One region of the Sinorhizobium sp. RAC02 genome, then DNA from elsewhere that is predicted to be linked to it. Evidence: riboswitches for the same ligand, from Rfam matches in the RefSeq annotation. Region 1 holds a riboswitch; each other region holds the start of a gene.

Region 1 (7,384 bases):
GCCGCGGTTCTCCTCGCCGATCAGCCAGCCGATGGCGCCCGGCTCGTCACCGAAGCGGCCGTCGCCGTAGATCATGGTGCAGGTCGGCGAAGCGTGGATGCCGAGCTTGTGTTCGATGGAATGGCAATGCGCATCGTTGCGAGGCCCCAGCGAACCGTCTTCGTTCACGAGGAATTTCGGCACCAGGAAGAGCGAGATGCCGCGCGTGCCGGCCGGCGCATCCGGCAGGCGGGCAAGCACCAGATGCACGATGTTGTCGGTAAAATCGTGTTCGCCATAGGTGATGAAGATCTTCTGGCCAAAGAGACGGTAGGTGCCGTCGTCGCGGCGTTCGGCGCGGGTCTTCATGACGCCGAGATCCGAGCCGGCATGCGGTTCGGTGAGATTCATCGAACCCATCCATTCACCCGAGACCATTTTGGGCAGATAGGTGCTCTTGAGGTGGTCGGAACCGTGCGCCGTCAGCGCCTCGATCGCGCCGATCGTCAGCGTCGGGCCGATCGCGAAAGCCATCGAGCCGCTGTTCCACATTTCAAGCGCTGCGACATGCAGCATGTGCGGCAGGCCCTGGCCGCCGAAGTCCGGCGAGGCCGTCAGCGAGTTCCAGCCGCCTTCCGCCCAGGCCTTGTAGAGCGCCGGCCAGCCATCGGGCATGGAGACGTTGCCGTCGACGAAACGCGCACCTTGCGTGTCACCGATCGCCGCGAGCGGCGCGACTTCCTCGGTCGCGAACCGGCCGGCTTCTGACAGGATGGCATCGACGAGGTCGTCGGTGAGGTCGCCGAGATGGCCCCCGTCAAGCGCCGGCGTCAGCCCCGCGACGTGTTTCAGCGTGAACGCAATCTCCTCGACCGGCGCCTTGTACATCTCTATCCTCCTCCATGCGCCCTCCCCGAACGAGCGGGCACGGCGATTTGCTGGCGGGCAGATTATTGATTTTTACGTAAACGTCAATAATGCAGACCAAAGCCTGAAATGCAAAAAGGCCGGCCGGTTGGTGAACCGGTCGACCTGTTTGCTGTGCCGGGACACCGGCAACTTTATGTAAGCCCATCAGCTATACGGCGAAATGCACTGCTGGCGCGGGCCGTTGTAAGGCTGGAACGTGTTGTCGTATGCGCGGTAGGAACGATAGCGATTGGCGCACCAGTTCACATGCGAACCGCCGCCGACATAACCGCGGTCGTTGGCAATCGCGCCACCGATAATGGCACCGGCGCCAAACGCTGCGAGCGGGAACCAGTAGCCATCATGATAGCGGTAGCCGCGCCGCTGGTAACGATATCCGCGGTGGCCGCCGTACCAACCACGACGATCGCCGCGGTCACGCCAGCCGACATGTCGATTCCGGTCCCATCTACGGCCCTCCCGCCAGCCGCGATCACCGCGCCATCCGCGGTCACCACGCCAGCCGCGATCGCCGCGCCATCCGCGATCGCCACGTTTGATCCAGCGACGGTGATCGCGATCACGCACCAATTGCACATCGCTTCCGCCGGTGGACGTGATGGGCTGGCTGACGGAACTCGCCACCGGCATCGCGTTTGCGGGCACGACGGGCGTTGCGGCAAACAAAGCCGACATCGCCACGACGATAACTTTTCTCAGCAACTTCATCACACTTCTCCCTAATCAATGCCTCTCAAGCCTTGCTCAAACGGCAATTTGAACCTGGAACGCCTTGGAGTCCCTTTCGTTCCATATGTGTTTGTCGGCCTTCCTATTCAATGCGCCGCCAGCATTAGCGCTCCATTAACCATGTCTGTCGCACCATGCTCGCTTGCGGAGGCGTGAGGATCGAACAGGAGCGTCCATGAACCCCAAGCATCTTTCCGGGCTGGCCGCCCTCATGGCGCTAGCGGCCCTGTCTTTTCCCGCCAAGGCAGCGGATGTGGAACCGTGGAAGACGCCGGAAAACGCCATCGTCATCGACGCCTACGAGCTGAACGAGATCGACTGGTCCGAAATGCTGTCCGACAAGCGCATCGCCGGCTTCATCTCGAAAGCCTCCGACGGCCTGCCGGAGAGCTATAGCTGCAAGGGCGAGCATAGCGGCGACACGGTGGCGCACTGCAAGACCATGTGGCGCAAATATGCTGTGAGCCGCGAACTCTACGAAACGCGCCGCCTGCTTGCCCGCGCCAAAGGGCTGCTGTGGGGCGCCTATCACCTCGCCCGCCCTGGCAACCCGATCGATCAGGCAAATCATTTCCTCGACTATGCCAAGCCGCAGGACGACGAGATGATGGTGCTCGACATCGAGGGCATCGATGCGGAAAACTATATGTCGCTCGAGGATGCGCAGATCTTTGCCGGCCATGTGAAGACGCGCACCGGCCGCTACCCGGTGCTCTATACCAACCATTCCACCGCCCGGTACATCGCGCTCAACCGCGACACATACCGCATCCTCTCTCGCCTGCCGCTCTGGTATGCCCGCTACAAGCCCGGTATCGAGGGCGCATTCCCGATGGGCAACTGGGACAATTATGCGCTCTGGCAGTTCTCCGCCGCCGCGAACTGCTCCAAGCGCCGCTGCCCCTATCGCGTCAAGGGTGCGGAAAACGACATCGACGTCAACGTCGCGCCGATGACCAGGGCAGAGCTGCAAAAGGCCTGGACGTTCGGCGCCCTGCTGCCGGAAAAGCCCTTCGAGCCGCTGGATGAGATGCTCACCGCGTCCATCCCGACGGGCGGCGCACTCAACGCCACGGCCGAAGCGACCGCCTCTGTCGGCACGGCCGCCCAGACGGCCGGCATCGTCACGCTCGCCGGCGGCAAGACACCATTTCCGGTGACGGTCAGCGCAGAGGTTCGCGCCGGCATTATGGCGAACGGCACCACGACCACCCTGCTCGGGCCTCGCGTGGTCGAGGTTACACCGATGAACTACCAGGATTTCTGAGGGCCAGCCCGCAGCCCCGCAAGAGCGTCCGAATGAGCTATACGTTCGCCGTTGGCGACATTCACGGCTGTATCGATCCGCTGAACAGGCTGCTCGCCCGGATCGACGGCTATGCCGCGTCGGGCACGGTGGTCTTTCTCGGTGACTACATCGATCGCGGGCCGGACAGCCGCGCGGTGCTCGACCGGCTGATGGCCGGCCCCTCCGCCAATTTCCGGTGGATATGCCTGATGGGCAACCATGAGGACATGATGTGCGGGGCCTATGACGGGCGCAGCGACCGCGACTGGTGGCTCGACAATGGCGGCCTTGAAACCGAAATGTCGTTCGGCGGCAAGGTGCCGGCCGGCTGTCTCGACTGGGCGGCAAAGCTGCCGCTCATGCATATCGACGCGCGCAGGCTGTTCGTCCATGCCGGCGTATCCCCCGCCTTCCCGCTGGATCGGCAAAGCAGGCGCGACCTGCTGTGGCTACGGTTTCGATCCGATGAGCCAGAAGACTATTGGGGCAGGCACCTGGTCCACGGCCACACGCCATCGAAATACAACCCCCAGACCGTTGGCAATCGCACGAATGTCGATGGCGCCTGCGTGTTCGGCGGCAAGCTCGTCTGTGCGGTTTTCGACGACGACATCGCCGGTGCACCGATCGACTTCATCGAAGTCGCGGCCACCGACGATGGATAGGTCGAGTACCGTCCGTCACGCCTCGATCGACACGTCGCCGATCGGCCGCGAGCAGCAGGCGAGGATGTAGCCCTCCTCGATCTCGTCGTCGAGAATGCCGCCATTGTGGCGCATGTCCACGTCGCCGGAAATCTTCAGGACACGGCAGGTGCCGCACAGGCCGCCCTCGCAGGCCGCACCGATGCGCACGCCGGCGGCGCGCGCCGTCTGCAGGATCGTCTGGCCGGGCGGGCATTTGCCTTCCTTGCCGGCCATGGTGAAGGAGATGGTGGCCACCGCATTGGCATCGACCTCGATCTCGCCGGCGCCGGCACGGATGGCGATCTCCTCCGGTGCCGGTGCTGCTGCCGGCTGGAAGCTCTCCTCGTGGTAGCGCTCCATGTTGAAGCCGCAGACCTTCAGCATATCCCTGACGCCGCGCATGAACGGTTCCGGGCCGCAGCAGAAGACGGTGCGGTCGCGGAAATCCGGGGCGAGCAGCGACAGACGCGCCGCGTCGATGCGGCCGCGCAGGCCATGCCAGCCATCGCGCGGATTGTGGCCCTCGACGACGAAACCGAGTGCCAGGTTCGGCATGTGGGCCGCCAGACATTCGAGTTCGGCCTTGAACAGCAGGTCGTCCGGCCTGCGCGCGCAGGTGACGAAGGCGACGTCCGACTGCGGTGCGCAATCCGACATCCAGCGGGTCATCGACATCATTGGCGTGACGCCGGAGCCGGCCGAGATGAAGAGGTATTTTTCAGCGGGATAGCGCACGAAGGAAAAGTCGCCGAGCGGTCCGAAGGCCTTCAGCTTCATGCCCGGCTTCAGATGATCGAACATCCACCGCGTGCCGATCGAGCTCTTCTGCGCCTTCACCGTCACGGCGACGGAGAAAGGCCGCGAGGGCGTCGAGGACAGCGTGTAGGTGCGCATCACCGGCTCGTCTTCGGAGACGGGCAGCTCCAGAGTGACGAACTGGCCCGGCAGATACCGGAACCAGTTGTCGCGATCCGAACGGAAGGTGAAGGTCATCACATCCGTCGTCTCGACGGTCGCGGCAACGCATTCGAGAAGGTTGTGGCGATCGTGCCAGGGATTGAGTTCGTCGAAATGGCGGAAATGGCTGGCGATCGTCATCTCACGCCACCCGCGACAGCGGTTGCTTGGCGCCGTCGAGCCGTTCGATCATGAAATTGGCGTACCATTCGACGAACTGCATGACGCCACCTTCATCTTCCGGCGAATAAGGTCCGGGCTGGTAGGCCGGCGAGCGGATGCCGAAGGCATTTTCCTCGACGATCCGGCGGTCCTGGTCGTTGGTCTCGGTCCAGACATGGGTGAGTTCGTCGAGACGGTAATCGACGCCTTCCACGGCATCCTTGTTGACCAGCCACTTCGTCGTGACCTGCGTCAGTTCGGGCCCTAGCGGCAGCACGCGGAAGGTGATGGCGTGGTCGGCCAGCACGTGGTTCCACGTCGTCGGGTAGTGGAAGAGCAGCAGCGTGCCGATATGGCTTTCCAGCACGTCGCTCGACAGCGGGCGTGCAACGGCGCGCGCGCCCGACATGGTATAGCTCTCCGCATCCTGGATCAGCGGCATGCGGGCGGCGCGGAACTGGCCGGTCGGCGACATGCGGAATTCGCTCGGCAGGCCGGCGGTCTCGCACTTCGCCCAATGCTCGGCGATGACCGGATCATCCTTGGCGCCCTGCACGCCGGTGGCGCTCGGCGCTTCCGGATAGGTGCGGCAGAGTTCCGGATGGTTGGCGGCACAGTGGTAGCACTCGCGGTTGTTTTCCCAGACGAGCTTCCAGTTGCCCTTTTCGATGATCGTGCTTTCGAAGGCGACCTTGGTCTCCCCGAGGCGGTGACGGGCGAGATAGGGCTCGACCATGGCGCGGAACGGCGCAAAATCCGGAGCCTCATCGGCAAGGCAGATGAAGATGTAGCCGCCGACGGTCTCGCAATGCATGCGCTTCAGGCTATGCTGCGTCCTGTCGAAATCCTCCGCCATGTGACGGGCGAAGAGCAGCGAGCCGTCGAGTTCGTAGGTCCACTGGTGGTAGGGACAGACGAGTTTGGCCGACGAACCCTTGTTCTGGGTGCAGACGCGCGAGCCGCGGTGGCGGCAGGAATTGTGTAGCGCGCGCACCGTGCCCGAGCGGTCGCGGGTGATGACGACGGGATAATCGCCGACCTGCACGGTGAAATAGTTGCCGGCCTTGGGGATCTCGCAGTCATGGCCGATGAACAGCCAGTCGCGATACCAGATCGTCTCCAGATCGAGCTTGTAGTGGTCTTGGTCGATGTAGAAGGCCTGCTCGAGGCTGTAGCCGTCGCGCCGGTTCTTGAGCTTGCGGAGCACGTCGCTGCGAATGTCCATGCCGGATCCTCAGAATATCCAAATTATTGCCACGCAATTCCGAACGGAAAACCGCTTCACACTTTTCCTGGAACTGCTTTCGGATGAGGCGCACAGAAGGAGACGGCATCCACGCGGCAAGCCGCACGGAGTGCACGCTTCCCGGCCGCCCGCCGCAGCCAGTCACGATCGTTTCTCCAGGCTGGTTTCCGGGCTGAGGAGTGTTCTTGTCGGGCCATGACCGCGTCCAAAAAGTCGAAAACCTTTCGGGGTCATGCCTTCCGAACCAGTGCAGCGCCTTCCCAGACCTCCCGTCCAGTGGCTTCTGCTGCACCTTGCTCCAACACCGTTGCGGGGGCAGCGCCGGAATTCAACCGGCTTCCCAATTCTCCACCCTCCCTGAGGAATGGCACCTTGAGTGTTCCTATCTAAACGCAAGAATCGTCGCGCAACATGTCGGAAAACGACATGGCCTCCTGATTTGACGACAGCTGTTTCCAGAAGAGCCAGGGCGTGGCGGGGTAACTTTCTCCAGTCATACCAAAGCGATATGCCTAATTTTTCGGCGCATTGCCTCGACAATGGCGATGCTGTGGCCAAGCATCACACGCTTGTCATATTGCGACCACGATGTTGCCGGGACAGGAATTGGGAGTGCGACAGCAAGGATTGCTTAACGACGTTTTCCTAAACTCGTCTGCGATCAGGGCGCGAGGATGGAGTGCCGCCACGTGCAGCAGACGAAATTTCGATATTACGACGCCGTTGCCTACAAGCGTGCGAACCCGCCGAAAGCAGCCGTACACACGCAATTTCTCCGGACCGGCCGTATCGACCGCGACGTCAGCTGGAGCCCAAGCGAGAAGCGTTACCTCTCCTATCAGGAAGTGGCCGAGCGCACCGGCCGCAAGCTGGAGCGGGCGGGCAGCGTCACCCATGACCGTATCAACGGCTTTCATGAGACGATCCAGTTTCCCAAGCTGATCTTCCACCGCACGCTGGCCGAGACGCCGCATCTCGGCTACTGCCACATCACGGTGGCCAATTCCCGCTTTGCGGAATTCCCGAACGTGCAATGGGCCTTCTACATGACCAATTTCCGTGCCGAGATCGGCGACGGGGAACAGTTCTTCGCCGGCATTTCGAAGAAGCCGGGCCGCATGTATTTCGCCATCGCGATCACCCCGACGGAAGAGGAAGGCCGCCTCACCATCGACCGCAAGGTGCGCGGCAACGGCGTGATCTTCCGCACCGACGACCCGAAACTTGCCATGAAGAACGTGCTGATGCTCGGTGCCCGCAACGAGGCGCTCCGCAAGATCATCCGCGCGCTTTAGAGCATTTCCGGGGATAGAACCGCGGCGCACCCTCGCTGGAATTGCTCTAGGACGCCCGGTACAGCATCCATTCCTTGCCGACCGGCACTTCGTCGCCGCGACCGTAGACGAC
Region 2 (7,384 bases), 1.4 Mb from region 1:
CGGCGGCGACTTCACCGTTCCTGGCTTCGATCATCGAGGGCTTGCGAACGGTACGGGACGCGACCTCGTCGCGCACGGCCTGAAGGCCGGCGGCATCGATCAGATCGGTCTTGTTGAGGATGATCAGGTCGGCAGCGGTGAGTTGGTCTTCGAACAGCTCTTCCAGAGGGCTTTCGTGGTCGAGATTGTCGTCCTCGACACGCAGCGCATCGACCTTGTCATGGTCATCGGCAAAGCGGCCCGCGGCGACCGCGGCGCTATCGACCACGGTGATGACGCCATCGACCGTCACCTGCGTCTTGATTTCCGGCCAGTTGAAGGCGGCGATAAGCGGCTGCGGCAAAGCAAGGCCAGACGTCTCGATGACGATGTGGTCCGGGCGGTTTTCGCGCTCCAGCAGCTTCGTCATGGTCGGGATGAAATCATCAGCGACGGTGCAGCAGATGCAGCCATTGGTGAGTTCGATGATGTCGTCCTCGGTGCAGGCTTCCGCGCCGCAGCCCTTCAGCACGTCACCATCGACGCCGAGATCACCGAATTCGTTGATGATGAGCGCGATGCGCTTGCCGCCGGCATTCTGCAGCAGGTTGCGGATCAACGTCGTCTTGCCGGCGCCGAGGAAGCCGGTGATGACGGTGGCGGGGATTTTCTGTTGCAGCATAGGCTCAACCCTTCATTTTCAGCGGCAGTCCGGCCGCAACGAAATAAACATTTGGCACGAGGGCGGCGACCTGCTGGTGCAGCCGCCCGGCATGGTCGCGGAAGTCGCGCGCCATGCGGTTTTCCGGCACGATGCCGAGACCGACCTCGTTCGACACGAAGACCAGTTGACCCGGCGCCGTCGCGATGACCTCGATGAGGCCGGTAAATTCGGTGGCGATGTCCCGTTCCTCCAGCATCAGGTTGGTGACCCAGAGCGTCAGGCAATCGATGAGCACTGCCCGGTCCTCACGCGCCACATCTTTTATGCGTTCGGCGAGTGCAAGCGGCTCTTCATAGGTTTCCCACCCCTTGCCGCGGTCTTCCCGGTGTCTGGCGATGCGCTCCCGCATCTCGTCATCCCAGGCACGGCCGGTGGCGATATAATGACGCGAAAGGCCGGTCTCTGCGACCAGCCTTTCGGCAAAAGCGGATTTTCCGGAACGCGCACCGCCCAGAACCAGGACGGCCCCGGGCGATTTTTGCGTCATATCAGGCAGCCTTGGCGACTTTCTCGTTGGCAAAGCCCAACGCGAGACCGAGCACGATCCAGAAGAACAGCGTCGTGGCAAGTGCCGCAACCGCGAACTCCGCACCGAGAACGGCCGGAACGTTGCTGGAAATGTCGCTCGGCTGCGGCGCGCCGTAAACCTGCGGCGCCGCAATCAACACGATGCCGGCGACCTTGGCCACGATACCCTGCTTCAGGAACAGGAGGTACAGTCCCCCGGCCGAGAGCAGGACGGTCGCAACCCACCAGATCTGGCGCTGGGTAAGATCAGCAGCCGGGAAACCCGGAAGTTCCGGCGGCAGGCCGATGGCTGGCAGCATATGCACGGCAAGCCAGCCGGAGGCACCCCAGAGCGCACCGTTCGCGACGGTGATCGGGTGTCCGGAAACCAGGCTGAAACCCGCCAGCAGAAGCGCAAAGCCGGTGCCGGTGACAAGGTTGGCCAAAAGCGTGCCGGAGAAACGGCTCATGCCGAACATGATGCCACCTTCCTCGTGCTCCTCGCCCTCATGGGCATAGGCGACGGAAACCGGCGACAGGTAAGACGCGACGTCCAGAATCACGGCGCCGAGCGAGGAATGCTCCTGCGTCGTGGCGGCGCCACCCGTGGTGGGCGTCGTGCCATCAGTTGCCGGTGCGGTTTCTTCGCCGCCGCCCTCGAATTCTTCTGCGTGAAGAATGAGCGGCACGACTCGTGCCTCCTGGGCGGCTGTCATCAGCACGCCAGAGAACAGCCCGGCCACCAGGGCGGCCAGGAGATAACGAACGATCATGTCAAAAACTCCTTAGTGGCAGGGAAAGCCGTAGGAGTGACGGGTGTCGTGCGCCGTATCGTGCAGCACGGCCGAATTTGCCAGGCCGGCGCTGAAAACGAGGAAGGCACCGAGCAGCAGCGCAAGCGCGCCGGCGACAAGGCGATCGTTTGCGGAAAGGGTAACAGTAGACGTAGCGGAAACAGCCATGACAACCTCCGTGCAGGCGTTGGGGAAGCCCCTCCCCAGGTCGAGCGATATGCCCTCATCGGCTGGCAGGTCTCCTGGCTCGTGGCGTCCGGCGTTTTCACGCCTGCGGACCGCTCTCACCTTCCCGGGTATCAGCATCGCGAAAGGTGGACGATTCGTAGAGAAAGAGGCGTCCGAGCCTTGGCTTATCGCAATGCCACCCAGTGGCTTTTCCGGCTGGTTTTCTCTGTGCAGCCCGGAGCACCATGCCCCATGACCCACACAAATCCTCCCCACCGGATGAACGTTCCTCGCCACTCTACAGTCGCGGGGTCGGCCGTGATTGCAGCGCCCTAATTGGGTCCGCCGCGTCACATTCCCATTTACTCCCCGATCCGTTTCCGGATCCGGGAACCATCCAATACTGCGGATGATTATGCTTCCCGTCCCGTGAAGTCAATCGACCGGCAGCGGCATCACCTGTGCTGAAACCGCCGTCCGGTCGTCGCAATCTCAATAGCCGGGGATGATCACCATGCCACCGCCGCCATTGTAGTAGCCGTCGTCACCGTTGTAGCGCTCGTAGTAGCCGTCAACGGGGCCTTCCAGCACGTCATAGTCCTGCTGGTACTGGCGTTGCTGGTACTGGCGCTGCTGATATTGACGCTGGCGATTCTGGCGAGCCTGAGCATACTGCGCGGCCTGCCGGAGTTCACGGAACTGCGCACGCGACAGGTAGCCGTCAGCGCGATAACCGGACGAGCCCTGCCATGACGCGATCGCCGAGCGGGTACGCGGTCCGAACACGCCATCCGCGCCATAGGTGTTGAAGCCCAGAACGCTCAGCCAGCGCTGCGCCTGCACACGGGTCGAGCGCTGCATATAGGCTTCGCGTGGGTCAATGACCGGTTCCTCGACGACCTTGCGCTCGGTTTCCGTGGTCGCCGTCTCCTGCTTCGGCTTGGTTTCCTGTGTTTGCTGGCGCGCGGCATCGGCAAGCGTCGAGAGCCGTTCGCGAGCATCCGCGAGGAATCGGCCATTCGGATAAGCCCTGAGATAGTCGCGGAAAGCATCTGCCGAACCGTCGAGCACGGCTTTGCGGAAGGTTTCCTCTTCGCGCTTCGCCGCATCGGCCTGTTCCACGGCAAGGCCCCGGTCCTTCGTCTCGGCACCCTGCGCTTCATTTTTGCGGGCCGCGGCTGCCGCGTTATCGGCTTCAGCTTGCTTCTTTGCAGTCGCCGCCTCTTCGGCGCGTTTTTCCGCCTCGTCGGCAAGGCGGGCCGCTTCCGTGGCCTTCGCCTCGGCGTCCGCCGCAGCCTTGGCGGCTTCGGCCTTCAGTTTCTCCACTTCGGCAGCTTTCTCTTCCGCAAGCTTGCGGGCAGCGGCGGCCTCTTCCTCGATCCGAGCCTTTTCGGCAGCGGCCGCCTTCTCAACCTCGACGCGCTTGACATCGGCGTCGCGACGGGCGGCGGCCTCTTCCTCGGCACGCGCCTTTTCCGCAGCGGCAGCCTCTTCGGCCTTCGCGCGCTCAGCCTCGGCCTTCACCCGGGCAGCCTCTTCCGTCTTGGCCTTGTCCGCCGCAGCCTCCGCCTCTGCCTTCAGGCGCTCGGCCTCGGCTGACTTTTCATCGGCGAGCTTGCGGGCGGCGGCTTCCCTCTCATCGGCTTCCGCCTTCAGGCGAGCGGCTTCCTCGACGCGCGCCTTTTCGGCGGCGGCAGCCTCCGCCCGTGCCTTCTCCTCCGCAGCCGCCTTTTCTTCAGCCGCCTTTTCTTCGGCAAGCTGACGGGCAGCCGCTTCTTCTTCCGCCTTCTTTGCCTCAGCCTCCGCCTGCAGGCGCGCGGCTTCCGCCTCGGCCTTTTCCGCCTCGGCAACCTTGCGCGCTTCCTCTTCAGCCTGCTTCGCCTCGGCTTCCGCCTTCAGGCGTGCCGCTTCCGCTTCGGCCTTTGCCTTTTCCGCCTCCGCGACCTTGCGGGCTTCCTCTGCAGCTTGTTTTGCCTCGGCTTCAGCCTTCAAGCGGGCGGCTTCCGCATCGGCTTTTGCCTTTTCCGCTTCTGCAACCTTGCGGGCTTCCTCTTCGGCCTGCTTTGCATCGGCTTCCGCCTTCAACCGGGCTGCCTCCGCATCGGCCTTGGCCTTTTCCGCTTCTGCGGCTTTCTGGGCGTCTTCCTCGGCCCTTTTGGCTTCGGCGGCCGCACGCTCGGCTTCCTCGGCCTTCGCTTGTTCGGCGGCGGCGGCCTCGTCCGCCTTGGCCTTTGCACCAGCCTGCTCAGAGCTTCCGGTCGTCGGCTTGGCCTTGGTGCTGGCCTGCAATTCAGCGATGCGCAGGCGCGCCATCGAGGCGAAGGTGCCGTTCGGATAGGTCTTCAGATAACCTTCGTACTGTGTGACGTCGCTGCCGGCGGAAACCTTCTGCCAGAGGGCGAACTCCTCCTCCCAGCGCTTTCCCGCACTCGTCGCTTCCTTGCCCGTCGTCTGGGCGAAGGCGGCGACCGGCAGGCCGCAAAGCGACAGCCCGACGAGGCTTGCAAGGCCGCATCTCACCAGAACGGATCGTGCGAGAGGTCCAGAACCCATATTTCTCACCCTTTCGGAGCGCGCGAAGGCTTAAAGCCCGATGACCGGGCGGATTTCCGTCACTCCTCGCACCGAATTCTGGCGCAACTTTGGTGCGGCAGGCCGGTGGCGAAGAACCCGATGGCTGTACGTTTCAGAAGGCCAGTTTAATCAGCGGCGCCCAAAAGGCCATCGAGCCAAACGGGGTCGAGAACCGCCTCCAGCTCCGCCGCCACACCATCCAGCGCCTCGTCGACGCTCTTTCGATAATCGAATCCGCCGCCTTCGATGCCGAAATCGGCAAGCAGTCCGGCCCGGTAGGCGTCGCTGGAGAGGAGGCCGTGCAGGTAGGTGCCCATCACCCGCCCATCGGCCGAAACGGCCCCATCGGCGCGCCCGTCGATACGGACCGAGGGATGCAGCGTATCCGGCCCCGTGGTCTTGCCGAGATGGATTTCATAGCCTTCCAGCGGCACGTCATATTGCAGTGAATGCGCCGTGCTGTTGCGCACGGTCTTCTCCGGCGCCATCTCCGTTTCGACCGCGAGCAGGCCAAGGCCTTCGACCTCCCCCTCGCTCCCCTCGATACCGAGCGGGTCCGTAACCCGTTGGCCCAGCATCTGGTAGCCGCCGCAAATGCCGATGACGCGGCCACCGCGGCGCATATGCAGGGCGAGATCCCTGTCCCAGCCCGCTGCTCGGAAATCGCGCAGGTCCGCGATGGTGGATTTCGAGCCAGGCAGGATAACAAGCCCGGCATCGGTCGGAATGCGCTCCCCGGGGCGCACGAAGACAAGATCCACCTGCGGCTCGGCCTTGAGCGGATCGAGATCATCGAAATTTGCAATGCGCGACAGGACCGGCACCGCCACTTTCAGCGCGCCCTCGCCCCCCTTGGCAAGCCGCTCCAGCACGACGGAATCTTCCGCCGGCAGGCGTGCTGCCTGTTTCAGCCAGGGAACGACGCCGAAGCACGGCCAGCCGGTAAAGCGGCCAATCTCCGTAATCCCGCTGTCGAACAACGTGACGTCGCCGCGAAACTTGTTGATGAGGTAGCCGGTGACCATGCGCCGGTCTTCATCCGGCAGGATGGCATGGGTGCCGACGAGCGAGGCAATCACGCCGCCGCGGTCGATGTCGCCAACGAGCACGACGGGCACGCCGGCGCGCGTCGCAAAACCCATATTGGCGATGTCCCCTGCCCGGAGATTGATTTCCGCCGGCGAGCCCGCGCCCTCGACGACGACGAGATCGGCACCCGCCGAGATCGTCTCGAAACTTTCCAGCACGGCGCCCATCAGCTTCGGTTTCAGTGCCTGGTAGTCCCGCCCCTTCGCCTGGCCGAACACCTTGCCCTGCACGATGATCTGGCTGCCGACGTCGGATTGCGGCTTCAGCAGCACCGGGTTCATGTGCACGGAGGACGGCACGCGGGCAGCGAGCGATTGCAGCCACTGCGCCCGGCCGATCTCGCCGCCATCGGCCGAAACGGCGGCGTTGTTCGACATGTTCTGCGGCTTGAAGGGACGCACCTTCAAGCCGCGATTTGCAGCGATGCGGCAGAGCCCTGCCACCAATACCGTTTTTCCGACATCAGAGCCGGTGCCCTGGAGCATGATCGTTCTTGTCATGCGCCCCAACTAGCATTCCCGCCTGCCGCCGAAAAGCCCTGATTTACCGCAATTCCGCCCCAATCTTACACCGCCGGCAGGTGCATTTTCGCAACAGCGCGCCATGCAATGCAAGCATGGCAGATTTGCTATTCATTTTGCGACATTTTGCGCCGTGAACGATCGTGACTTTTCCCTCGGGTACGCTTATATCCACGTCATCAAACAGCCGGGGCGTGTGGCTTCGGGTTTCAAGGACAAAGACAATGCTGTTCATCTTCAGCAAGCCGAACTTCGTACAGATCGCCTGGAACGGCGTCGCCCCGCAGAACCAGTCCCGCGTGCGCAACGTCGTCATGGACGCGCCGCTCGGCCCGCTGGGCTTCATCCGTACGCGCTCCGTCGGCTAACTTTCGAGCGCGACGTCAGGTCCGCTCGCATGCAACGTCGCCTCTCTCCGGGAGGCGGCGTTTTTTATTGCCATTTCCACGGCCCTGAAACGGCGAAAGCCGTGCATCCCTTTCGGTGATACACGGCTTGCCAAAATACGCATGGCGGCTTCCGACAAAAACGCATCGGGGCCCAGGCACTCCGGTACGCAATACCTTTCCGGAGCGGGCGGCGGTGTCCCCCGCCGTGAGGAAAGCAATAGCGGCACATCCTTACCGGACCGTTATTGAGACCTTAAGCAAAGGTGAATCGCGATTTTTTTTGAAAAATTGCGAATTATTTTTCAGAGGGCGAAAGCGGCGCATTCGGAACAGGATATGTCCGCATTCAACGACCATCCGTATCCCCCGGGAAACGGGGCCATGAACATTTGCCCCGATGCGAGCAAACGCCCAATTTTTCCACCGATAGGTTGTCGGATTTTCAGCATCCTGATCGTCCGGCGCGCCGCTTCCGGCGCAGGAATGCCGCTCAGGAGGTTGATTTCTCAATGAGAACCCGTAGGCTGCTTCCTGTGACGCACGAAGACACATCGCCGGTGACAGGGTTCCGCCGGCGGATCAGAAAAAAGGCTCGGCGTCGTTGCAGCAGGGGGTTGGCTCGCCTCACCTGGCATCGAA
Region 3 (7,384 bases), on a different replicon from region 1:
ATTGGTTAAGTACGCCAGAAGCAGCGGCTTCAAAATCCGGGCCACCACAATAGAAGTTCACGGACTATGCGCTAACTGCCACTGATCCGGATATAAAACGCAGTATAGACGTTTTTCACAGCAAAATGTTATGTTATATCATAAAAGGGAAACTGAATGGCAAAAAAACTCCCCGTCACCGTCCTCTCCGGCTTCCTCGGCGCCGGCAAGACGACGCTGCTCAACCACATCCTCGCCAATCGCGACGGACTGCGCGTTGCGCTCATCGTCAACGACATGAGCGAGGTCAACATCGATGCCGCGCTGGTGCGTGATGGCGGCGCCAATCTTTCGCGCACGCAGGAACAACTTGTCGAGATGACCAATGGCTGCATCTGTTGCACGCTCCGTGACGACCTGCTGACGGAGGTGCGGGCGCTCGCAGAGCAGGACCGCTTCGACTATCTGCTCATCGAATCGACCGGCATTGCCGAACCGCTTCCCGTTGCCGCCACATTCGATTTCCGCGACGAGAACGGGATGAGCCTCTCCGACGTCGCCAGGCTCGACACGATGGTGACGGTGGTCGATGCCGCCAATCTCCTGAAGGATTACAGCTCGGCCGATTTCCTCCGTGATCGCGGCGAGACTGCCGGCGATGGCGACGATCGGACGTTGGTCGACCTGCTGGTAGAGCAGATCGAGTTCGCCGATGTCGTAGTGCTGAACAAGATCGGGATAGCCACACCCGACGAGCGGGACGCCGCGTGCAAGATCATCGTTTCGCTCAATCCGGACGCCAGGCTCATCGAAGCCGACTTCGGCAAGGTCGACCTGAAAGATGTGCTCGGAACAGGTCGCTTCGACTTCGAGAAGGCCGAGCAGCATCCGCTGTGGTTCAAGGAACTTCACGGTTTCAAGGACCATGTCCCCGAAACAGAGGAATACGGCATCCGCTCCTTCGTCTACCGCGCGAAACGGCCATTCGACCCCATGCGGTTCCAGAGCTTCATCGACCGCTCCTGGCCCGGCGTCGTTCGGGCAAAGGGCTTCTTCTGGCTGGCGACACGGCCGCATTACGTGGGCGAGATCAGCCAGGCGGGAGCACTCGTGCGCACCGGAAAAATGGGGCTGTGGTGGTCATCCGTACCGAAGGAGCAATGGCCGAGCGATTCCGGCTTTACCCGGATGATGCAACCCTATCTAGACCCCGTCTGGGGGGATCGCCGGCAGGAGATCGTCTTCATCGGCGCCGACCCCATGGACGAAGCGAAAATTCGCGCGGAACTCGACGCCTGCCTGATCGACGGCGATACGTTCAAGCCGGAATTGTGGCGCAATCTCGCGGATCCGTTTTCAAGCTGGGATCGGCGGGCCGCGTGAGGCCGCCGCTTGACAGGCATTCCGATCGGCCCCTATCTGGGGGCCGACGGTTCCCGAGGCAAAGCCGGAGGGATAAATAGGGAACACGGTGAGGACGACCCGAACGGGGCCGAAACCGTGGCTGCCCCCGCAACTGTAAGCGGTGAGGTCTTGTCATATCTGCCACTGGTCCAACGACCGGGAAGGCCGGCAAGCCCTTCGACCCGCGAGCCAGGAGACCTGCCGTCATCCGACACAGCAACCGGACGGGGTGTGCCGGGGAGCGTTGTGACGCCTTCCCGCTTCATCGCGCGATGGCCGATCATCCTTCTCCAGCGCCCTTTCGCCGAAGGATGACATGACCGAAACGCCTGCCGCCTACGCCATCGTCGTGTGCAGCCTCTGCCGGGCCGGCGCAGCCGCGTCGGACCGTACGGCCCGTCTTGCGCTCCATGCGACCGCCGGCGGCTTTCGCGTCGATACCGTGGCCTGCCTTGCGGGTTGCGAGCGGCCGCTCGCTGTCGCCTTCACCGCCGCCTCAAAGGCCACATTCCTCTTCGGCGACATCGATCCGGCAAGGGACGTGGACGCCCAGCTGGCCCTCGGGCGCCAGTACCGCGACCTTCCGGACGGTTGGTGCAACGAGGGCCAGCGGCCGGCCGGACTGCGCGGCAAGACGCTCGCCCGCATCCCGCATATCGGAGGGCTCGCCGGATGAGCGGCTGCGTCCTTTCCGCGCAAGGGCTAACCTACGAGATCCGCTCCGGCGACCGCCTTCTCGGCGGCGTGTCGCTCGACGTCAAAGCGTGCGACCGCCTCGCCATCATCGGCCCGAACGGCGCGGGCAAGACCACGCTGCTGCGCATGCTCGCCGGCACGCTGAAACCCACCACCGGGACCGTGAACCTGTTCGGCACACCGCTTGACGCAATGCGTCCCGCCGAACGCGCCCGCGTGGTCGCCGTGGTCGGGCAGGCGGACCAGCCCGACCATCGCATATGCGTGCGCGACTATGTGGCCCTCAGCCGCATACCGCACGCGGCACGCCGACCGGGCCCGGAGGAGGCCGCCATCATCCGGAACGCGCTCGAGCGAACGGAATTGCTTTCCCTTGCCGGTCGCGAAATGGGATCGCTTTCGGGCGGTGAGCGGCAGCGGGCGCAGATCGCACGCGCGCTTGCCCAGGAGCCGCGCATCCTCTTCCTCGACGAGCCGACGAACCATCTTGATCCCCGCGCCCGCGGCGCGCTTCTCGCGCTGGTGGCAGACCTCGGCCTCACTATCGTTGCGGTTCTGCACGACCTTCACCTTGTGTCAGGCTTTGCCACGCGGATCGCGGTGCTGAAGCAGGGCGCGCTTGTCGCCTGCGGGCCGGTGGAGGAGACGCTCGACCGGCATGTCGTGCGCGATGTCTTCGGCATCGATCTCTTGCGCCTGCCCCATCCGCACGAGGACCGCCAGCTTACCATCTTCGACATCCCTCTCACCCGCAGCACCGGAGCCTCTCCATGAAACGCCTGATCCTCGCCTCCCTCTTCTCGCTGGCGGCCTCTGCCGCCCTCGCCTTCCCCGTCACGGTCGATAGCTGCGGCACGCCGGTGACCTTCGACGCCGCACCGAAGCGAGCGGTGATCCACGACATCAACATGGCCAAGATGGCCTTCGCGCTCGGCCTTCAGCCTTCCATCGTCGGCGTGACCGGCATCACCGGCTGGTACAAGACCGACGACGCGTACAAAAAGGAGCAGGGCTCGATCCCCGAACTCGCCCCCAAATATCCAACGATGGAGAACCTCGTCGCCGCAGATCCGGACTTCTTCTTCGCCGGCTGGTATTAGGGCATGAAGCCTGGCGGCGAGGTGACGCCCGACACGCTCGCCGGCAACGACATCAAGACGCTGGTTCTCACCGAAAGCTGCGTCCATCTGCAAAAAGATCGGGCGGCAGCCTCGATGGACCTGCTCTACGCCGACATGGAAAAGCTCGGCAAGATCTTCGGCAAGGAGGCCGAGGCGAACGCGCTCGTCGAAGGCTGGAAGGCGCAGCTCGTCGATGTCGAGAAGAAGGTCGGCGACAGGAGTGGCACCCGCGTGTTCCTCTACGATTCCGGGAGCGACAAGCCGTTCACCGCGGGCAAATACGCCATCACCACGGCGATGATCACGGCGGCCGGCGGCAAGAACATCATGGAGGACATGGAGACGAGCTGGGGCAATACGGACTGGGAAACCGTCGCCGCCCGCAATCCCGAGTTCCTCGTCCTGCTCGATTACCAGGACGGCAGCGGCTACGCAAAGCTCCTCGACTTCCTGAAGGCACACCCCGCCATGAAGGAGACGAACGCCGTGAAGAACGAGCGCTTCGTAGCGTTGCGCTACGAAGAACTGACGCCCGGCCCCGACAATATCACGGCCATAGACAAGATCGCCAAGGCGCTCCACCCGGAAGCCTTCTGATCGTGCCGCATCGTTTCGTCATCGGCGCCGCGGCGGCCCTTCTCGCCATCGCGGCGCTGGCTGCGGCCTCGGTCGTCTACGGGTCGACCGTCATCCCGTTTGCCGATGTCGTCACATCGCTCGCCCGCGCGCTGGGATTTGCTTCCGGCGATGCGGGGCCGATCGACCGGATCGTGGTAGGCCTTCGCCTGCCGCGCGCGATCCTCGCGATCGCGGTTGGCGCGGGGCTCGGCGTGATCGGCCTCCTGCTCCAGACCGTCACGCGCAACGACCTCGCCGACCCCTTCCTCTTCGGCCTCTCGGCCGGGGCGGCAGCGGGCGCGGTCGCGGTCATCACGCGGATCGGCGACCGCATCGGCGTCTTCACCCTGCCGCTTGCCGCCTTCGTCGGCGGCATGTGCGCAACCGCCGTCGTCCTCATCCTCATCCGCCGAACGCAAGGCTATGGGCCGGAGCGCCTCATCCTCGCGGGCCTTGCCGTATCGTTCCTGTTGTAGTCCTTGCCATGATCGGCCTTCGAAGTGGTCGAGGCCGAGTTCCTCTTTCATCTGCTGATGCGCTTGCTCACAAACCCATCTCGCCTTGATGGCGGCCGCCAGCGCTTTCAACGTGGCGTTAGCCGGCAAGTTGGACAGGTAGTATTTGCGCTCATCGTTTGATCGCCACTCGCCAACCAGCCAGGCTTCCTCGCCCGGCATGTGTTGCTGTCCCTTGTCGAGAATGCGCTGGGGCGTGCCGTCGGCGATCCGGATGCGCAATGCGGCAAAGCGTGCCGCGAGGCGGCCTTTCGTGCCACGGCGCCAACTGACCTTTTTCCAATTTGCAGGTGCTAACACCGTTTCGGCCGCAACCGACAGAATGTCGGGGATCGGATGCTTGCGTGGGCGACCATGACCGGAGATGGGAAAGATCAATTCGACATCATGGGGATAGACCTTTTGATGCTTGGGGATGCCGACCGCCCAGGTGAGGCCACGTCCACTTAGCCCCTGGCGGAAGGTCGCCGACAGGCCGTAGCCTGCGTCAGCCAGCACTGTGCCAAACCGGACACCAGCCGCGATCAACCGATCGATCTCGTTAAGAGCGATCTCCGGCTTCGTGCGAGATGTCCGCATGGCATCGGGAACCCCGGCCTTGGCCATCCGCTCCGTGTCGCTGGTCCAGCTCTCGGGCAAAAACAGACGCAAGCCAACCGGAACGGGAACCTCGTCTCGCGCAAGCGTCACCGACACCAGCGTCTGGCAATTTGCCCTCTTGCCCAGCATCGAAGCGTATTGCGGCGCGACCCCGACCGATTGGTCGCCTTTCTTGGGAAGGCCGGTATCATCGATCACCAGAAACGCATCTAACGCGCCAACGATCCTGTCCGCCTGCAGCGCAAGCTCGGTCTCAAGAGGAACAGCATTCCAAAGGCCATCGGAAATGAAATGGTGCAGGCGGTCGTACTGGCCTGGAGCAAACCGTTCCGCCATCGGCTCGATACTCTTGCGGTCACCGGGACCAATGAGCCCGGAGACGTAAAGAGGGCACATCTGTCGCCGCTTCTTGTGTCCGAGCTTGTCCAGAAATGGCTGCAAAAAGGTCGAAAGCTCCGTATCCCAATCTGCCATATCGCGCCCCCAACGAAGAGAGCACAAATCATCTCAAACCAGCCTTGCCCGAATCTGCCAAAGTAGTGCTAGTGAAATTCATTGCTTTGGCAGCAGATTTATTTCTGCAACGACAGCGAGTAACGGGTATGCCGACGTTCACCCGTACGCATGAGGACACCAATCTCCACGAGCTGCTGTAGGTCGCGTGTCGCTGTTGCGCGTGATGTGTTTGTGATCGAGATGTAGTTTTCTGCACTTAGGCCGCCCTTGAAGCCTGCTGTACCTTCCTTGAAGATGCGCGCGACCACCTTTTCCTGCCGCTCGTTCAGGCGATCTCTAAAACGGTCGTAGAATTTTGCTTTCTGAACGAAGAAATCTATGCGCTCAAGCGTTGCGCGTTGAGCATCCAGGATCGTCTCTGAAAAGAAAATAACCCAATCGGTGATATCAAGCGTGCGTTGGTGCCGCTCAAGCTCGGAATAGTAGGACTTCCGGCTCTTCTCGATCGTAAAGGCGAGGGAAATGAGGCTTGGTTGCCCAATGTTTTGTGCCAGGGATTTTTCGGCGAGCGCGCGCCCAATTCGACCGTTGCCATCCTCGAACGGATGGATGCTTTCAAAGTAAAGATGGCCTACCGCTGCACGCGTCAAAGCTTGAAGTGGCGTCTGTCCACTTGGCCTGGATTGATTGAACCATGTGATGAAGGTCTCCATCTCAATGGCAGCCTGACGAGACGGAGGAGCCTCGAAATGGATTGTGGGCTTATCCAATCGACCTGACACGATCTGCATGGCGTCTTCATGCTTGCGGTAAGCACCAATCGTTTCAATGTATCGATTTCCGGCCATCAACATTGAGTGCCAGTGGAACAATCCCTCATGCCGCAGCGGCACCTGCCAGTTTCGATAGACATCCGCCATCATCTCGGCGATCCCCCGCTCTTGGGGACGAACCTGTCTATCATCGGCGTTGAGCCCGAACTGCCGGCGGAGTGATGACTGGACACTTACGCGGTCCAGAAACTCACCCTCGATCTCTGAGGTCTTAACCGCCTCGTCGCTTAGCAACTCAATGCGAAGTTGGTTGCTGTCATCCTCGTTGAAATGCCGAACGGCACCAATGACCTCGCCGGCGGACTGCAGGAATTTTTGCTCCAACGGTACCAGACTTGCAGCGTCGTACCTGAAATTTGGCCAGTCGGCATTCTGCCAGTTCCATTTCATGAGCTATAGCCAGCCTTTCTATAGCTCATGGATATTGCCATAAATGAGCTATTGCAAGTCCATCTATCGCTCAGCACCGCATCTGTATCTTTTGGTCTAAGCAGCAGCGATCAAAAGACCGCCAACCTACCTTGAACATATTTTGTTAAAGCTCGCCTCATATTCCCGCTCGCCCTCGGCATTGGCGCCGAGAGAAACGGAATGAGCATGACCAAAAACGTAAGCGGCAAGCTGAGGCCGTTCAGGCTCCATAGTTCCACGGCATGAGTGCCTCGAGATCGCTGCTGGGCCAGCCGTTGGCGATGCGCTGGAGGGTCTGGGTGAGCCAGGCCTGCGGATCGACGTTGTTCATCTTCGCCGTCTGAAGGAGCGTGGCGATTGTCGTCCAGGTCCTTCCGCCGCCGTCGCTGCCAGCGAAGAGACTGTTCTTTCGCGTAATTGTCTGGGGCCTGATGGCGCGCTCAACGATGTTGGAGTCGAGCTCGATACGGCCGTCGGTGAGGAAGCGCTCGAAGATGGCGCGACGCGAGGTTGCATAGCGGATCGCCTCGGCGAGCTTCGACTTGCCGGAGATCCGCGGCAGGGTCTTCTGCCAGAGGGCGAAGAGCTCTGTGACAACCACAGAAGATGTCGCCTGACGTGCCGCGACGCGCGCGTCAGGGCTGTGGCCCCGGGCCGATTCTTCCACCTGCCAGAGCTTCGCCATCAGCTCCACCGTCTCGGTGGCGATCCTAGAGCTGTCCGAAGCGTGTAGCTCGTAGAACTTGCGCCT
Region 4 (7,384 bases), on a different replicon from region 1:
TTGTGCGTCCGTTGCTCGATTTCATGCAGACAATGCCGGCCTTCGTCTATCTGATACCGGTTATCGCCCTCTTCGGGATAGGCAAGTCCTCCGGCATCATCGCAACCGTCATCTTCGGCATCCCGCCCGTCGTTAGGCTCACGGCGCTCGGCATCGCTTCAGTACCGCCTTCAGTGCGTGAAGCCGCGATTGCCTTCGGTGCGTCCCGCAGCTTCATCCTCTTCAAGGTCGATCTCCCGACAGCCGCACCGTCGATCATGGCCGGCATCAGCCAGACCATCCTGATGTGCCTGTCGATGGTCGTCATAGCAGCGCTGATCGGCGCAAAGGGCCTAGGAGAAGACGTGCTGCACGCCCTGCAGTATGCGGCGCAAGGCCAAGGCCTGCTCGCCGGCCTGGCAATTCTCCTGTGCGCTATCGTGCTCGATCGGATGGTCCAGGGACGTCGAGCGGACGGATAGAGGAGTTTCGCTGCTGTTGATCTCTAGGACGTGCGGCGATCCGTCCACCCTTCCAAGAAGATAAACGCAATTTCCCATGGCTTCGATGGTTTGAGGTCCAACACGCTCGTCGACGCTAGTTCTCGCTCCCAGCCGGTTCACACGGGAGCCACGCCGGTCATTGCGTGTTGATTACCCTCTAACCGCCGAGTGCCGCCAGACATGCTTCCAACATGGAAAGCATCGCACGCGAACCGTCCAGACTTGCAGCACCGTCGTGCAGGCGCACTTCGCGCCCGCCCTTCAGGAGCGCGAGGACTTGCGGCGTGGAGGCAATCTTGTAGAGGATTTCATCCTGGGACCTGATGCGTGTGATGTACTGCATCTCCTTCTCGTCAACAAAGAAAGTGAACGGCCGGCCCGACACGTCCATGAAATCCCGGTCTCTGTCACGGAAGCCGATATCGATGCCACCAGAGGCATCCAAGCGGATGATGCTCGACCGACCCGCATCATGGCGACGCGTCGCCTGGCAGTTTTGAAGGTAATTTGCCTGATCGAGATTGGCCAGAACCTCCCATCCAGCCACCGAATGAACCTTGAGAAAGGGCGATGTCAGCACCGCGTCTTCTCGTTTGAGTGCGGTCTCCTTGAGAGCTTTAGCCCGCTCATTCTTGATCTTGGCGATCGTGTTCTGGTACTTCCAGGTCAGGCCGAGTTCAGCGGCGTTCACCACCTCAAACCGATAGACCATAAGTTCTTCTTCGGGGATGGCACGCGCCTTCACGAGGGCTGTGACACCAAAGCAGGTGCCTTCGCAGGACTCGATGTCGATGTAGTCCATGGCCGCCTTCGCCGGCTCCGACATTTCGAGCAGAATATCGCCTTCTTTGTGCATGTTGCGATAGGTAAAGAAGAGCTGATCGAACTTCTCCAGGAAATGGACGTAGGGAGCCGGATCGAAAGGGATATGGGATCCGCTCCGGTAGAATTTGTCGCCAAAGTAGTCGAAGATAATTCTGTTTTTGCTGACCCCGCCTCCGTCTATATCGATCAAGGAATCGACGAACACCGTGTTCTTGCACGGCTCATCCGGGTAGTTGAAGAACAGGTCGAGTAGGATGATCTCGTCGTCGGCTATGTCCTCACCCGCCCTCTCTCCGGCAGCAAAGCTTCCCCTTCCGCAAGGATCGTTCGGCGGTGTGCTGAACGTGAAGTCACGAAACACCTCGTTCTGCCGGCGGAAGCTGAAATCCTTGTCCATGAACTCGATCTTCTGTTTCGCAAGGTTTGCGAACATTCCCTGTGGATAGCGGGACAGATATTTGCGGTAAGCCTCCTGACTGTCGGCGAGCGCGGCAAATTCGAAGAAGGCGACCTCGTCACCGCCCGCCTCGGCCGGTTTTCCTGCGACGAACTGGAAGTCGCCGTAGACCGCGCTGTTTTCCCAGGGCTCCTGCTTGCCGCCGGTGCGCTCTTGCACGGTGGCGCGTACGCGCTTGAAAACACCCTCGATGGAAAGGCCGGGAATCGTGACGGATTCGGCGAGCGCCGCCGCATAGGGACTAGCACCGGTGTTTCCGTCAGCCGCAAGATTGCCAGGAGAGGTCGAGAAGGCGACGATGCGGCCGAGCCGTTCCGGCGCTGTCGCAAGGCCGCGCCTGAGGCCACGCGTCTGCTCAAACGGGTTGTCGCGGCAAGAATCGAGTACGACGATCTGAAGGCTAGTTCTCACCGCGTCGAGCCGGCGCGTGAGTTCGCTAAGCGAGAGCGCGACCGAGCGCAGCTCCTCTTCGGTACCCAGCTTGACATCGACGGGTAACAGGTAGTTCTGCCCGGAGATCTGGACGCCGTGGCCGGCGAAGTAGACCATGACAACAGGATTTTCAACGGTGGCCAGGCGCGCCACGAAGGCATCGACCGCCGCCAATGTATCCGCCGCCTTGGCATTCGCGACCTTAGTGACGGCAAAGCCGCTCTTTTCCAGCGCAGCGCCGACGATCTCGATATCGTTTTCCGGATTGCGCAGGGGCGTCGCCACCTCGTAGCGGCTGTTGCCGATGAGAAGCGCGTGCCGCACGGACGCCGCCGCCTCGACGGGCAACAGCAGGATTATGAAAACCAGGATTCGCCGCACCGACATCACTCTCATGTGTCCCTCCCCGACCCATCAAAGGCTTGCATCCAGACGCGAAACGGGTGTGCGAAAGGTTTTATTCACCTTATCTAAATTGCGGCGTGAGCCAGATGAATGGACCGCTTCGGCCAGTGCCAGGCACCGACACCGCGACTTCCTGATGCGCCGCGCCGGCCGTCGGAAACGGCCGGCGCACGTCGTTTTCTCGTTATGCTGCCTTCAGCAGATCCCATGCGGGTCGAGCACGAACTTGGTCGCGGCACCCTGGTCGAAGCTCTCATAGCCCTGGACGGCATCGTCGAGCGCGATGATCTTTGCGTTGACAATGTCGGCGATGGGCAGGCGGTCGTGCAGGATCGCCTGCATGAGCTGGCGGTTGTACTTGAGCACAGGGGTCTGGCCGGTATGGAACGACTGCGCCTTCGCCCAGCCAAGACCGAAACGCAGCGACAGGCTACCCTGTTTGGCCGCCACGTCCGCTGCGCCAGGATCTTCCGTGACGTAGAGGCCCGGAATGCCGATCGAGCCGGCGGCACGGGTGATCTCCATCATCTGGTTGAGCACGATGGCCGGCTGCTCACCGCCCGCATGGCCACGCGCTTCAAAGCCGACGGCATCGATAGCGCTGTCGACCTCGTTTGTACCGACGACCTCGGCGATCATGTCGCCCAGCCTGTCGCTCTTGGAGAGATCTATGGGCTCAAAACCGACCCGCGCCGCATGGGCGAGGCGATCCTTGTTGAAGTCGCCGATCATCACGACAGCCGCACCGAGGATGCGGGCAGAAGCGGCAGCGGCAAGACCCACCGGACCCGCACCCGCCACATAGACCGTGGAACCGACGCCGACACCGGCACGCACGGCGCCGTGGAAGCCCGTTGGCAGGATGTCGGAAAGCATGGTCAGATCGCGGATCTTGGCCATCGCCTTGTCGCGATCGGGGAATTTCAAGAGGTTGAAGTCGGCATAGGGGATGGTGACGTAGCGCGCCTGGCCGCCGATCCAGCCGCCCATGTCAACATAACCGTAGGCGCCTCCGGCGCGCGACGGGTTTACGGTGAGGCAGACGCCGGTATCCTGCGACTTGCAGCAGCGGCAGCGCCCGCAAGCGACGTTGAACGGCACCGAGACGATATCGCCGACTTGGAGCATCTCGACGTCAATGCCCTTCTCGATGACTTCGCCGGTGATCTCGTGGCCAAGAACGAGACCGGGCATCGCCGTGGTGCGGCCGCGCACCATATGCTGGTCGGAACCGCAGATGTTGGTAGAAATCACCTTGAGGATGACGCCGTGCTCAATGCGGCGGCCGTCCGGTGCTTCCAGCTTCGGGTCATCGATATCGCGAACCTCGACCTTGCCAGGCCGCATATAGACGACGCCTCTGTTTCTGCTCATAGTCTTGTCTCCTCCTGGGTTGAAGCCTATCCGGCCCGCTCCTCCGCGGGCCGAATCATGGTCGGAACGCATGCGAAAGCCGCCAAGCGGCCCGCAAAACGTCTCTCGACGAAGGATGGAAAGAAGAAGGAACAAAGCGGCCCAGAGGCAACGCTGTTCGCCTCTCGATCGCCCACCGCAATCGGCCGAGTCTTGGATTTAAGGCTGGTTTCCGGGCTTCGGAACCGTCCTTCAGGACGCCCTCGACACCTTCCCGGCCGTAGCCAGTGGCAATCGTCGAGGTTTTCGTTCCGCTACCGTTGCGGGGGCAGCGCCGGCCTCAGACCGGCTTCCCAATTATCCACCTTGACGACGTCCGGGCGGCACCTTGAATGCCGTCAGAAAACCATGCGTAAGAGGAACTAGCCTTCGGGAATACGACATCCCTGACGTCGCCAACGACACCAGGCAAAAAAGGCCATCGATGGTACGAGGCACGCATGCCATGTGTCGCTTGGCACTTCACTACCATTCTGCGGGGTCGCGTTCTGGAGACAATATGCGGCCACGGCCAGAGAGCTCCTGACTGCATCAAGGAGCTTGGCTTCCTACCCTGACAATCACGCTGTCTCGGGAATTTCCATGGGACAGCTTCTCCATGTGTAGCAACACGCCCGACGATCCCAAGGTATTGAGAGGGGCGGCAGGCAAATAGAAAGGCGGCCCGGCATTTGGCCGGGCCGTTGAACTCCGGCAACGATGTAAGCGTTACTTGGCAATCGGCGCGTAGTTGCCATTGCTCCAGCGGTTGATGTCGTAGCTCGCGTCCTTCAGGTCGCCCTTCTCGTCGAAGGTGACGGTGCCGACCACGGTGTCGATCGGTTGGCCGTTCTTCAGTGCCTTCGCGACTTCTGTCGGATCATCCGAACCGGCGCGTTCGATACCTTGGGCGAAGGCCTGGATCACAGCATAGGAAAACAGCGTGAAGCCTTCCGGCTTGAAGCCGCCGGCCTTGATCTTTTCCACGGCTTCCTTCGCCTCCGGCTTTGCTTGCGGATCAGACGGGAAGACGAACATCGTACCTTCACCGGCCGGACCGGCGACCTGCCAGAATTCCGGCGAGGCGATGGAATCGGGCATGATCAGCTGGAACTTGTAAGCCTGCTCGGCAGCCTGACGCAGGATGAGGCCTGCTTCCGGGTGATAGCCGCCAAAATAGACGACATCGACCTTGGCCTCCTTCAACTTGGTGACGAGAGCATTGTAGTCCTTCTCGCCGGCGTTGATGCCTTCAGCAAGAACTTCCTTGAGACCGTTTGCGTTCATCGTGGCCCGCACCGCATCCGCAACGCCCTGACCATAGGCCGTCTTGTCGTGCAGCACGGCGACATTCTTGCCCGCATACTCCTTGGCGATCCACGGGCCGATGAAGGCGCCCTGAGCATCGTCACGGGTGTAGAGACGCATGATGTTTGTCCACCCCTTGTTGGCCGCATCGTCCGTCATGACCGGATTGGACGAGGCCGGGCTCATCATCAGCGTATCGTTTTCGGCGTAGACGGCCGAGGCCGGAATGCTCGAACCCGAGCAGGCATGGCCGTCGACGAACTGGATGCCGGCGGCGGCAATGCGGTTGGCAACCGAGACGGCCTGCTTTGGATCGCACTGATCATCTTCGAACTGCAGCTTGATCTGGCGGCCCATCACACCACCCTTGGCATTGATGGCGTCAGCCGCAGCCTGCGCGCCCTGCTTGAACTGGTCGCCGATCGTCGCGAGCGGACCGGTGAGCGGGCCGGCGACGGCGAAGGTCAGGTCCTCTGCTCGCGCCGCGGTGCCCATGAGCAGGCCGAGCGCCGTACCGAGGATCAGAATTCTTTTCATCATCTCAACTCCCTTTTTTCGCCCGCACCAGCGCGGGTCTCCTTCCAGACATGAAAGTCTATGCTTGCAAAACGAGCAGTTGGCATTCGAACCACTCCCAGAGATAGGCAGCAAGCCCCCTGTCGATATGAATGCGCAAGGTTTCGGCATTGATATGCTGGTAGACGGTGCCCATCACGCCGCCGAACGGCATGGCAGCGCAGGGCCCGGGATGATCAGGATCGACCGTCGTCGCCCGCGCGAGAAGATCGCGGACGCCCTCGCCCGTCGCCTCGAAGAGGCGCAGGGCGGAACTGACGGTGGAGACCGCATAACCCTCATCGTGCCAACCGTCTGCCATTTCGACAGATGAAAGCCCGATGACCAGCAAGCGATCTCGGGCAACGCGCACCGCATAGCGATCGCCAAAGGCAAGGCCGAGCGCGCCGATATCCTTGCCGAGATCATAGCGAGCGCGGAAGCGGTCGATATCACCGCTGACGAGGCGCTGCGTCACGCCCGCGAGGGCACGGATATCGACGGCTCGGCCTGTCAGCCGTGCCTGCACCCAATCCGGTTCGGGCTGCCATTTGCGGGCAATATCAAGCATGAAGGCGGCTCCCTTCCCCATCGAAGGCACAGGAGGAGACGATGCGCGCGCGCCTGATATCCCCGAGATGCTGCAGCTCGATAACGTCACCCATGCGCGACAGGCCGCGTTCGATCAGCCCGAGCGCGATCGGCCTCTGCAGGGCCGGGCTGAAATAGCTCGACGTGACATAGCCAGTGCTGCGAGGTTTTCCCGCTTGCCGTTCGATGCCATGCGCGCCGGTCGGCAGCACACCCTTGCCGTCTGCTGCCTCAAGGCCGACGAACTGCCGCCGATCGGGCCGAGCCGCATCCTCGGTGATCAGCGAGCGGCGGCCGATGAACTCCGCCTTCTTGCGTTCCAGCGGCGCGGTGAGGCCGAAATCCATCGGGCGGCTCGTGCCATCGGTATCCTTTCCGATGACGATATAGCCTTTCTCCGCACGCAGGATCATCAGGGCCTCAAGGCCAAGCAGCGTCGCACCGAAGGCCTCGCCGGCCTGTCGCAGCCGCGCCCAGAGCGTTGCGGCGCGGTCAGCCGGCACGGATATTTCGTAGGAGCGTTCGCCGGTGAAGCTGATGCGGGCAATCCGCACCGCAACGCCATCCACGCTGCCGGCGACGACGGCCATGTGCGGCAGGGTCACATCGTCAAGCGCGACGCCGAAGCCAATGCTTTCCACAAGTGCCCTCGCCCGTGGGCCGGCGACCGTCAACGTCGCCATCTCGGCCGTGGCGTTGTGGATGAAGACGCGCCGCTTGTCGAAGCGATCCTGCCGCCATTCCTCCAGAAGGGCGTGCACACCTGCCACATGCGAGGACGAGCAGGACACGACGAAGCGATTTTCATCAAGCCGAACCAGCACGCCATCGTCGTAAATGTTGCCGCCCTCCGTCAGGATGAACCCGTAGCGGCAGCGACCAGGCGCCAGCGTCGACATGGTGTTGTAATAGACGAAGTCGAGGAAAGATGCGGCAT

What was found. Region 1 has a riboswitch for cobalamin ahead of BSY16_RS10545 (aromatic ring-hydroxylating oxygenase subunit alpha). Riboswitches for the same ligand answer to the same signal wherever they lie in the genome.
Region 2: linked by a shared signal. The riboswitch ahead of BSY16_RS03905 (CbtB domain-containing protein) and the one ahead of BSY16_RS10545 (aromatic ring-hydroxylating oxygenase subunit alpha) in region 1 are both predicted to bind cobalamin.
Region 3: linked by a shared signal. The riboswitch ahead of BSY16_RS23390 (DUF1636 family protein) and the one ahead of BSY16_RS10545 (aromatic ring-hydroxylating oxygenase subunit alpha) in region 1 are both predicted to bind cobalamin.
Region 4: linked by a shared signal. The riboswitch ahead of fdhA (formaldehyde dehydrogenase, glutathione-independent) and the one ahead of BSY16_RS10545 (aromatic ring-hydroxylating oxygenase subunit alpha) in region 1 are both predicted to bind cobalamin.

Annotation. Positions count from the first base shown of each region.
Region 1 covers NZ_CP016450.1:2,186,532-2,193,915, forward strand. The annotation lists gene BSY16_RS10520 (acyl-CoA dehydrogenase family protein) at 1-867, opposite strand, end outside; gene BSY16_RS10525 (BA14K family protein) at 1,054-1,608, opposite strand; gene BSY16_RS10530 (glycoside hydrolase family 25 protein) at 1,814-2,905, shown strand; gene BSY16_RS10535 (metallophosphoesterase family protein) at 2,938-3,591, shown strand; gene BSY16_RS10540 (FAD-binding oxidoreductase) at 3,607-4,710, opposite strand; gene BSY16_RS10545 (aromatic ring-hydroxylating oxygenase subunit alpha) at 4,712-5,956, opposite strand; cobalamin riboswitch at 6,119-6,367, opposite strand; gene BSY16_RS10550 (DUF6656 family protein) at 6,667-7,272, shown strand; gene BSY16_RS10555 (diguanylate cyclase domain-containing protein) at 7,319-7,384, opposite strand, start outside.
Region 2 covers NZ_CP016450.1:829,813-837,196, reverse strand. The annotation lists gene cobW (cobalamin biosynthesis protein CobW) at 1-661, opposite strand, end outside; gene cobU (bifunctional adenosylcobinamide kinase/adenosylcobinamide-phosphate guanylyltransferase) at 666-1,190, opposite strand; gene BSY16_RS03910 (CbtA family protein) at 1,192-1,983, opposite strand; gene BSY16_RS03905 (CbtB domain-containing protein) at 1,996-2,172, opposite strand; cobalamin riboswitch at 2,220-2,585, opposite strand; gene BSY16_RS03900 (peptidoglycan-binding domain-containing protein) at 2,665-4,725, opposite strand; gene BSY16_RS03895 (cobyric acid synthase) at 4,872-6,335, opposite strand; gene BSY16_RS31875 (hypothetical protein) at 6,581-6,724, shown strand.
Region 3 covers NZ_CP016452.1:468,273-475,656, reverse strand. The annotation lists gene BSY16_RS23400 (Fur family transcriptional regulator) at 1-85, shown strand, start outside; gene zigA (zinc metallochaperone GTPase ZigA) at 157-1,362, shown strand; cobalamin riboswitch at 1,393-1,603, shown strand; gene BSY16_RS23390 (DUF1636 family protein) at 1,700-2,059, shown strand; gene BSY16_RS23385 (ABC transporter ATP-binding protein) at 2,056-2,853, shown strand; partial or broken gene BSY16_RS23380 (ABC transporter substrate-binding protein) at 2,850-3,797, shown strand; gene BSY16_RS23375 (iron chelate uptake ABC transporter family permease subunit) at 3,800-4,294, shown strand; partial or broken gene BSY16_RS31625 (IS701 family transposase) at 4,286-5,407, opposite strand; gene BSY16_RS23370 (Fic family protein) at 5,506-6,612, opposite strand; partial or broken gene tnpC (IS66 family transposase) at 6,854-7,384, opposite strand, start outside.
Region 4 covers NZ_CP016452.1:257,394-264,777, forward strand. The annotation lists gene BSY16_RS22435 (ABC transporter permease) at 1-461, shown strand, start outside; gene BSY16_RS22440 (caspase family protein) at 640-2,592, opposite strand; gene fdhA (formaldehyde dehydrogenase, glutathione-independent) at 2,797-3,975, opposite strand; cobalamin riboswitch at 4,161-4,360, opposite strand; gene BSY16_RS22450 (ABC transporter substrate-binding protein) at 4,723-5,838, opposite strand; gene BSY16_RS22455 (sarcosine oxidase subunit gamma family protein) at 5,897-6,427, opposite strand; gene BSY16_RS22460 (2Fe-2S iron-sulfur cluster-binding protein) at 6,420-7,384, opposite strand, start outside.